One region of the Alteromonas sp. Cnat3-28 genome, then DNA from elsewhere that is predicted to be linked to it. Evidence: predicted binding sites of a transcription regulator. Region 1 holds the regulator's gene; the other holds the start of a gene.
The links. The regulator MetJ, encoded in region 1, represses methionine synthesis genes. The targets are predictions, from matches to a motif close to TAGACGTCTAGACGTCTA.
Positions count from the first base shown of each region.

Region 2: a site for MetJ is predicted at 1,653-1,670, ahead of msrA (peptide-methionine (S)-S-oxide reductase MsrA). Genes of this name have one in related genera too.

Region 1 is NZ_JAKREY010000007.1:100,062-106,695, forward strand. It holds gene metF (methylenetetrahydrofolate reductase) at 183-1,070, opposite strand; gene metJ (met regulon transcriptional regulator MetJ) at 1,232-1,564, shown strand; gene MHM87_RS09295 (malic enzyme-like NAD(P)-binding protein) at 1,728-2,963, opposite strand; gene MHM87_RS09300 (hypothetical protein) at 3,656-3,973, shown strand; gene rpmE (50S ribosomal protein L31) at 4,179-4,391, opposite strand; gene priA (primosomal protein N') at 4,803-6,634, shown strand, end outside.
Region 2 is NZ_JAKREY010000021.1:36,924-40,056, reverse strand. It holds gene MHM87_RS17115 (hypothetical protein) at 1-940, shown strand, start outside; gene msrA (peptide-methionine (S)-S-oxide reductase MsrA) at 1,030-1,575, opposite strand; gene MHM87_RS17105 (DUF393 domain-containing protein) at 1,800-2,195, shown strand; gene MHM87_RS17100 (SDR family NAD(P)-dependent oxidoreductase) at 2,185-2,910, shown strand.

The DNA of each region.
Region 1 (6,634 bases):
TCTTATCTATGCGGACTGTTATAAAGCATCGATAGTTCATTACATGTTATATCAGATGGTAACTGCGGGCGGCCTTGGTGGCAAAGTTTAATGCAGGCTTTATACAACAAAGGCGCATTGACTGCGCCTTTTGTGGAGTGCTTCGTTAAAAAACGCAAGCACGATCCTGATTGTTGTATGTATTAAGTGCCTGAGCGCACACCTAGCATGTGACAGATGGCGTAGCTTAATTCACTGCGGTTCAACGTATAGAAATGGAAGTGTTTTACCCCTTCTTTAGCCAATACCTTTACCTGATCCATGGCGATGTTAGCACCTATTAGGTTACGTGTGGCTTGGTCGTCGGCATCAAGGCCGTCGAACATTTTGTGTAACCATCCCGGCACATGAACATTTGTGAACCCCGCAAATTTCACCAGTGTTTGGTAGTTGGTTACCGGCAAAATACCCGGAACGATATCTAAGTCGACACCCGCTGCGGCTGCACGGTCTCTAAATCGAAGGTACACACTCGTATCGAAAAAGAACTGGGTTATCGCTTCTGTGGCACCTGCTTCTGCTTTGCGCTTAAGGTTTAGTAAATCAAACTGCGCATTTGGTGCTTCAGGGTGCTTCTCTGGATAGGCAGCAACAGAAATATCAAAATCGGCAACGTCTTTTAGCAAGGCAACAAGATCAGAGGCATACATCTCTGTCTTTTCTACTCCTGGCGGTAAATCGCCACGAAGCGCAACAATACGGCGAATACCTGAGTCCCAGTAGTCTTTTGCAATTTGCTTAAGCTCATCACGGCTAGCATCAACACAGGTCAAGTGAGGAACCGCCGCGACACCGGTTTGCTGCTGAATGCGTTTTACAACGTCGTGGGTTCTGTCACGCTCACCGCTATTCGCGCCGTAGGTTACCGACATGTAGCTTGGCTTTAGTGGCGCTAGACGTTCAACTGACTTCCACAGGGTCTGTTCCATGGCTTCCGTTTTAGGCGGAAAGAATTCAAAAGATACATCAATATCACGCAGTTCCGACAGGGACTGGTTTAATGCATCGATACCTTGTGCGTAAGAAACCATGGCTTTTTCTCTCAAAAATGTATTCTTATAGACGTTTAGACGTCTAAATTAAAGAATATATGTCTAGACGTCAAGAGGTTTACACTGCTCAATTGACCTTTTCGTGAACTTGTTTAGAATTTCTCTTCATAACATAAAAAAGAGTAGACCGAGTTAGTACAATGGCAGAATGGAACGGTAAATATATTCACCCCTACGCAGAGCATGGCAAGAAGAGCGAACAGGTAAAGAAAGTCACTGTCTCTATACCTATTAATGTGCTTAAGGCGCTTACTGATGAGCGTACTCGCCGCCAAATCAATAATCTGCGTCACGCCACTAATTCAGAACTGTTGTGTGAAGCATTTTTACATGCGTTTACCGGTCAACCATTGCCTAACGATGATGACCTGCGCAAAGACAATCCTAATCGCGTACCGGCTGAAGCAAGACGCATTATGGAAGAAATGGGTATTGATCCAAGCTTCGAAAACGATGTGTCGGAAGACGACTGATATTTGGTATTAAAGAGAAACGGCGCTTTGTTGTAAGTTATTGCTAGTTGATAACCTACAACACGGCGCCGTTTTTTATGTACTTGTATTCTCTAAGCGCACTTTTTAGCAAATAAAGGTTGAGCACTAGCCCCTCCATTTTTTTGCCTAATGCGCCAGAATTTTATTCTTCTGGGCTTTCAGGCACGCGTGCAACGCCAGATTCAATCGCAGCCTTAGATACGGCGGTAGCAATACGCTCGCATAAACGCGGGTCCATAGGTTTAGGAATAATGTACTCCTTACCAAATGTCAGACTAGTACTCTTACTGGCAGCTAGTACTTCTTCTGGTACAGGCTCCTTCGTGATAGCACGAAGGGCTTCTACTGCCGCTACTTTCATTTCATCGTTAATGGCCGTTGCACGAACATCTAGTGCGCCACGGAAAATAAACGGGAAACACAGTACGTTGTTAACCTGGTTAGGGTAGTCCGAGCGTCCGGTAGCCATAATAAGATCTTTACGTACTTCGTGAGCAAGTTCAGGCTTTATCTCAGGGTCTGGGTTAGAACATGCAAATACAATTGGGTTTTCAGCCATCAAGGCCAGTGTTTCTGGTGGTAAAACATCCGGTCCTGACACACCAACAAAAATATCCGCACCTTCCATTACGTCTTCAAGCGTACGCTTGTCAGTATTGTTAGCAAATAGCTTTTTGTGCTCAGTTAAGTCTTCGCGACGAGTATGGATAACGCCTTTTCTGTCTAGCATATAAATACGCTCACGCTGGGCACCACACTTTATAAGCAGTTCCATACAAGCGACCGCTGCTGCACCGGCACCCATACACACGATTTTAGCGCTCTCTATGCTTTTACCTTGAATTTCCAGAGCATTAAGCATGCCCGCTGCAGTTACAATAGCGGTACCGTGCTGATCATCATGAAATACCGGAATTTTACAGCGCTTAATTAGCTCTTGTTCAATCTCAAAGCATTCAGGCGCTTTAATGTCTTCTAAGTTAATGCCGCCAAATGTGTCAGCGATATTCGCTACTGTATTAATGAACTCTTCGGTTGTACGATGCTTCACTTCAATGTCAATGGCATCCAGGCCAGCAAAGCGTTTAAACAGAAGGGCTTTACCTTCCATAACAGGTTTCGATGCCAGTGGGCCTAGGTTACCCAACCCTAAAATCGCGGTTCCGTTACTGATAACGGCAACCAAGTTTCCTTTACCTGTGTACTTATAGGCGTTATCTGCATCTTCGGCAATTTCTCTGACCGGCTCGGCAACGCCTGGGCTATAGGCAAGAGCAAGGTCATCGACGCTGTCGGCTGGTTTAGATAACTCTACGCGGATTTTTCCAGGCGTGGGTTTGGCGTGATAGTCGAGTGCGCGTTGTCTAAAATCTGACATGTAAAAAGGTATCCTTAGATGTAGGGTTCATCGGTGTTTTCGTTCACGCTCTGTAGCTATTTTATTGTCGTTATAGTTATAGTTATAGTTATAGGTAGATAAACGTAAGCGCGTTACAACCAAGTAATGACAAAAGTGATTATAAATAGTTGTTAGCACTAGGGCTTGCTGATCTTTGTTTTACAGCAATTATCAATACGCCCTAAGGTGGCATGTGGAAAAAGCAGACTAGGCGTTAACCGTTACTGATTTTGTTCACATACCTTAATGGATACAAGCCTCAAGTTTATGTACCCAAAAGCGCCACAAGTCTTGAAAGTAATGCATTATTCACAGAATTAATGCTCACTATCAAAGTGCCGATCGCAACTCTAACACAGCTAATCACTGTGTACATATCTGATCAGAATTCTCATATACCAATGTAGGTTAGGCATACTAATTAGACCAGTAAAATGGAGCTATAATTGCCATTCATGCTATTTATTTTGACTTGTCATAACATTCTGTAGGTCTATTGTGTGGAGGATAAAAACAAAGCTATCAAAGGGATCTACGTTCTCATAAATGCATTGGACAGAAACCCAAATCAGGAAAATAGAACGCAGGGAGACACCTCGTTAATTCTCCATCCAATATTTCTGATAAAATTCTGTGAAAGCCCACTCAAAATTCGCGCTGAAGGCGAGGATATGACAGAAAGAAAACTAATAACCGTGCTAACCGATGTGTGCGAAAGCGTAAAATCTAACAATAATGGATTTGTTTGGCTAACTCACGTAGGACATTGGAGAGCGCCGCAAGTGATTGCCGTGTTTAATACTGAGCAGGAGAAGCAGCGGGCGTTAACTAATGGTTGGGATATAGACTTCATAAACCAAGTGAATATTGCTTTGGCGTCAATTAAGTCAGTACCCGTTGGTATTTATTTTGATAGCGAAGAAGAGTGTAAGAAAGTGAGTGGCGGCAATTGGGATAGGCATTTATCTAATGTTAAAAACCTTCACTGAGTTCAGGTTACGCTGGATGTTGTAAATTAAGCTAAAAACGTTTTCAGAAACGCGAGTTGCAGGGCTTGTTACACTGGCTAGGTACTGGCCTGACGTAGGATAACGGCGGTAACGCGCAGTTTGGCACACCTTGTTTGAGTGAAGCGTGAATTTTAAGCAATAAAAAAGCGCCATAAAGGCGCTTTTTTCGAACTCGATATCAGGCTTACTTTTTGCCCAATGCACCGAAACGCTTCTTGAAGCGATCAACACGACCACCAGTGTCAACGTTACGTTGCTTACCAGTGTAGAATGGGTGACATGAAGAACATACGTCTAGGTTGATGTCTTTACCAAGCGTAGAGCGAATGTTCATTACGTTACCACATGAGCAAGTTGCTGTGATTTCTTCGTATTTTGGGTGGATATCTTGTTTCATTGGGTTACCTCACATAATAAGGCCGTATCGCTATACAACCCGAAGTCGCACACCATACGTTATTTAATTCAAATGATAAGTCGTTCAAAGAACAGCCTATCGCAAAAGAGCGGCGCATAATAAAGGATGGCAGGGGCTTGATCAAGCGGTTTTTGTATGGTTTTTGTATAACTGTTAGGCACGACAGCTAAACAAAAAACATTCCTTTTATGCTTAACAGCAAAGTATGTTTAAATATTTGGCTTTCAAGGCTCGGCCAATACACGCTAATACTAAGATGTACTGTTAACTGCAAAAATTGCTGTAACGTGTGGCTAAAAGAATAGTCTCGATATGAGTAGTTTCAATATATGACATTTAGTATGCGCATTGTGCGCGGCAAAAGTCATCAAACAAGGTAGAACGTTCGCAATGGCCTTTATCCAAGTTGCCGTGCCAGTGCCACTGCGCCAACTTTTCACGTATACCCACGATAACGCACTTAGTGCGGGTGTTAGAGTGGTTGTGCCTTTTGGCCCGCGCAAACTCGTGGGCGTTGTCGTTGAAACGCTACATAAAGCTGAAAGCGAAATTGACAATGCCAACAAGCTAAAAGCCATTGAGTCAGTTCTAGACGATACCCCAATTATTGACAATGTGTTGCTGAAAATGGCTCAGTGGTTGTGGCAGTATTATCATCATGCGCCAGGTGAGGTCCTGCACGCCATGCTGCCTGTTTTATTGCGCAAAGGCGAGTCAGCAGCGCCAACACCCCAAGACATGCTAATGCTTACCGAAAAAGGTAAACAAACGACTGCAGACACGTTATCGCGGGCGCCTAAACAGCAAGCGTGTTTTACTGCACTGGCCGGTGGTGCCTTATTAGCATCCCAAGCGCGCAAGCAGTATGGCGCACCTGCGGTCAAAGCACTTGTCGAAAAGTCATTGATAAGCATTGAAGAAGTCGCGCCTGAATTTAAGTCAGGCAGTTGGCTTGCCTCGTTATCGGTGTCTGAAAAGCCAATTCCAGATACTGAGCAGTCGGTTGCCATTGCCGCACTTAATCGTCAGCAGGGCAATTTCGCTGTAAGTTTGCTTGAAGGGGTTACCGGTAGCGGTAAAACGGAAGTGTACCTTCAAGCCATCGAACCCTTACTGTGCGACGGAAAACAAGTGCTTATACTTGTGCCAGAAATCGGGCTGACGCCGCAAACAGTGTCACGCTTTGAAAAGCGCTTTGGTATTGCAGTGGGCGTTTTACACTCTCAGCTTTCTGATAAAGAACGGCTACAGGTGTGGCAGCGATCAAAAGCAGGTGAACTTGGGATAATCATCGGTACTCGCTCGGCTATTTTCACCCCGCTGCACAACCCCGGCATGCTGATTGTGGATGAAGAGCACGACGAGTCTTTTAAACAACAAGATGGACTTCGCTACCACGCCCGTGACTTGGCAGCTATGCGGGCTAAGCAGCACAATATTCCTCTTTTATTAGGCAGCGCCACGCCCGCACTCGAAACACTTAATAATGCGCTAAGCGGTCGCTATGCCCATTTGCAGTTAACTAAGCGAGCGGGAGGGGCGAAAAGCACGCATCAGCATGTGTTGGACGCGCGTGACCAACCCATTCACTACGGTATTTCGCAAGGCTTGCTAACGATAATGCGCCAGCATATCAACGCGGGAAATCAGGTATTGGTGTTTGTGAATCGCAGAGGCTATGCGCCAGCGCTGCTTTGCCATCACTGCGGCGAAACCGTCATGTGTAAGCGTTGTGACCGCCCGTATACGGTGCATAAAGCGCAGAACCGCTTACAGTGTCATCACTGCGGCGGCATGCGCTCAATGCCATCAAACTGCGAAGCGTGCCATCACAATGAATTAGTTACGGCGGGTACGGGGACCGAGCAAGTCGAGCAAGGGCTTGCAAGTTTATTTCCCGGTGTTAAACAGGTACGAATAGACAGCGATACCGTGCGGGGCAAAGACAAACTGCACCAAACACTGGATGCAATAAACCGCCAAGAGTACCAGCTTCTGGTAGGTACTCAGATACTGTCAAAAGGTCACCATTTCCCTCATGTAACCTTAGTGGCGGTGCTAGATTGCGATGGCGCACTTTTTAGTGCCGATTTTAGAGCACCAGAAAAGCTCGCTCAGCTTGTAACTCAGCTTGCTGGAAGAGCAGGGCGCGCCAGTAAACCCGGTGAAATGTGGCTGCAAACTCACAATCCCCATCACCCTTTGCTACAAGATTTAGTGCA
Region 2 (3,133 bases), on a different contig from region 1:
AGACGGTCAACTTGTCACTATCGCAGATGCTAGCGCTGATACCACTCAACAGTTGAAACTTCATAGCATTTCACCAGATACCGCAACGCTGAGCGCATCGAGCGAACGCTTTTCATTTTCCAATACCGTGCGCCGAAGCTGCTTTTATAGCTATTTGAGTGAGCAACCTGATTTAGAAGCGCTAGCCGTAGACCCCAGAGATACTAACGTAATTTATACGGTTACCGAAGATGCTACCCGTACCGGCGCATTAAGCCCTCGCTGTGAAACCAAATACGAGGAAACAGGGTCAACAGATTACCCTACCTTGTTGGTAAAATTGACACGAAAAGATAATGGCTCGGTTGAAATGTCGGATGTGCGACCTCTTCAGTTTCCCAACGATTTTGAAGTAGGTAATTTTCCTAACGACGGCATTGAAGGCTTGACGATGGCTGAAGACGGCACGTTATATCTGGCGCTAGAGAAAGATAAAGCAGGACAGCCAAGAATTTTTACATTGGCTGTTGATGAAGACTTTTTCTCGTCGAATGATTTTGCCACAGTGAGCGAGCCTAACCTTCAACTTCCTTCGTTTACTTCAGGTAATCACCCTATCAACGGACTGGCGTTATATACTCATTCAACGGGCGCATCCTATTTGTTTGGCGCAGCAAGAAACGACAATGAACTGTGGGTAATTGATGTGAATGGCAATAAGCCAACAAAGCGTATCCCTATTACCTTCGACGTTGCCGGCGATCAGAGTTGCGAACAGTACACAATGGATAATTCGTCGATGGAAGGATTAGTGACCATTGAAAATACCTTGTGGATCATTAACGATCCTTGGGAGAAAAACTACCTTAAAAACGCGACGTGTGAAGCGCATAAGAAGCGTTATGAAGACTTAGCGCCTTTATTATTTCCACTAGAAATTAACAGCGTTTGGTTTGAATAATAAGAAAACGAATAGATTGAAAAACAAAAGGGTTGCTTTTAAGCAACCCTTTTTATTGTTGGCTAACGCTATTAATATCGCTGTTTTATTTATGCGTCGCTGCGAAGTCGAGAAGCGAAGGTTTTTTTGAACTTCGCAAGTTTAGGTGCCACCACCATAGAGCAATACTGGTTTTGTGGATTATTTTTGAAGTAATCTTGGTGGTAGTCTTCGGCGTCGCAGTAGTTATTTACTGCTACAATTTCAGTCACTACGGGATCGGGCCAAATCTCTTCTTCTGTAATTTCTGCGATAATTTTTTCTGCTTCAGCTTTTTGTGTATCGTCGTGATAGAAAACTGCGCTGCGATACTGTGTGCCTACATCATTGCCCTGTCTATTCAGCTGTGTAGGGTTATGCAGCGCAAAGAAAATTTCTAGTATCTCTCGGTAGCTAATGCTGTCGGCATCAAACGTCACTTGTACCACTTCAGCATGGCCAGTATTTCCTTTGCATACCTCTTCATAGGTTGGATCGGCCTTTTCGCCTCCAGCATAGCCAGAAATTGCTTTTTCCACGCCTTCAACGCTATTAAACGCTGATTCGATACACCAAAAGCATCCGCCTGCCAACGTGGCGACTTGTAAATTTGCCATAGTAAAAACCTCTCTTAATCTTTGTCTGTAGTGTGGGTGCGGGTAGGTCACAACACAAGTCATCCAAGCGTGTTTTTTTATCGTATAAACGAATATTAAATAAGAATAATGTGCGAGCTAAGTGAAAGGTTTTAACATGTGAAGTTAGCTGCTTTCTTTCAAGCAGTTTGCAACTGGTAAGAATGCGTATAAACGTGTTCAAAATTTGGCAGAGGTATTCAGTCGTGATTATTTTCTATGACGGGTATTGTCCGTTGTGTATCGCTGAAATGCGTCATTTAAGAAAAAGAGACAAGCACAACAAATTAACATTGGTAGATATTCAGGCCCCCGATTTTTCGAACCGTTATCCAACCATGGATTGGCATGCACTTAATGCAAGAATTCACGGACTTCGTGAAGACGGGACGTTGATAACTGGCCTTGATGTCACTCATGAAGCATGGAAAGCCGTGGGCATGGGTTGGCTATATGCACCGCTTCGCTGGCCTGTTATTCGTCATTTAGCCGATGCTTTCTACAATGTATTCGCAAAACATAGATACACCATTTCATACCTGTTAACAGGTAAAAAACGCCAGTGCGATCGCTGCATACCAGGAGAAGCCAGTGAAAAATAACGTCCTTATAGTGGGCGCGTCGGGCGGTATTGCGTCTGCGCTTATTGAGCAATATAGCAGTGATGGTGCTAGGGTGTTTGCGGTTAGTCGCGCGCCTTTATCTGACACCAATCATTCTGGGGATGTTACCTATCATCAACTGGCCGAACAGGACGATAGGCACATTAGCGAATTTGTTGAACAGCTGGCTGAACAGCAGGTTGTGTTAACTACAGTAGTTATCACAACAGGCTTTCTACACCGCGAAAGCGATGGCATTCATCCTGAGAAACGTTTGGAAGATGTCAGCGAGCAGGCCTTAGCGGCTTATTTTTCGACTAACAGCATTATTCCCGCAATGTGGCTCAAGCATTTGGTGAATATTATGAGTAAAGAAGGCTCAACCCTTGTTTGCTTAAGCGCGAGAGTAGGGAGTCTTTCAGATAATGGACTTGGCGGGTGGTACGGCTACCGCGCGTCGAAAGCGGCGCTCAACATGTTGGTTAAAACGGCGTCGGTAGAATACAAGCGCAGATTGAAAGACGTGATGCTTGTTTGTTATCACCCTGGGACGGTTGATACGGGGCTTTCTAAGCCTTTTCAAAAGAACGTCGCCGCCAAGAAACTGTTCACGCCAGAGTTTACCGCTAAACAGCTCATTCACCACCTTTCGGCGCTTAATCGAGACCAAGCTTGTCATTTTATCGACTGGAATGGCGAAGTGGTAACTTGGTGATACGGTCTAACATCATTTCAGCAAGTCCAACATCAAGACTTTTTATTTCACTGCTGTTACCATGCTATTTTTGGGAATGGTGCAGCGTATTGATAAGCCCATAAAGGTAGCAATACAACGCGTTGACGCCACACGTGAGTCATAACAACAAACGCCATCCTGATAATAAATAATACCAGTTCGCTCGGCTTGATTCTTACGAATAGTAAGTACCGACAACCAG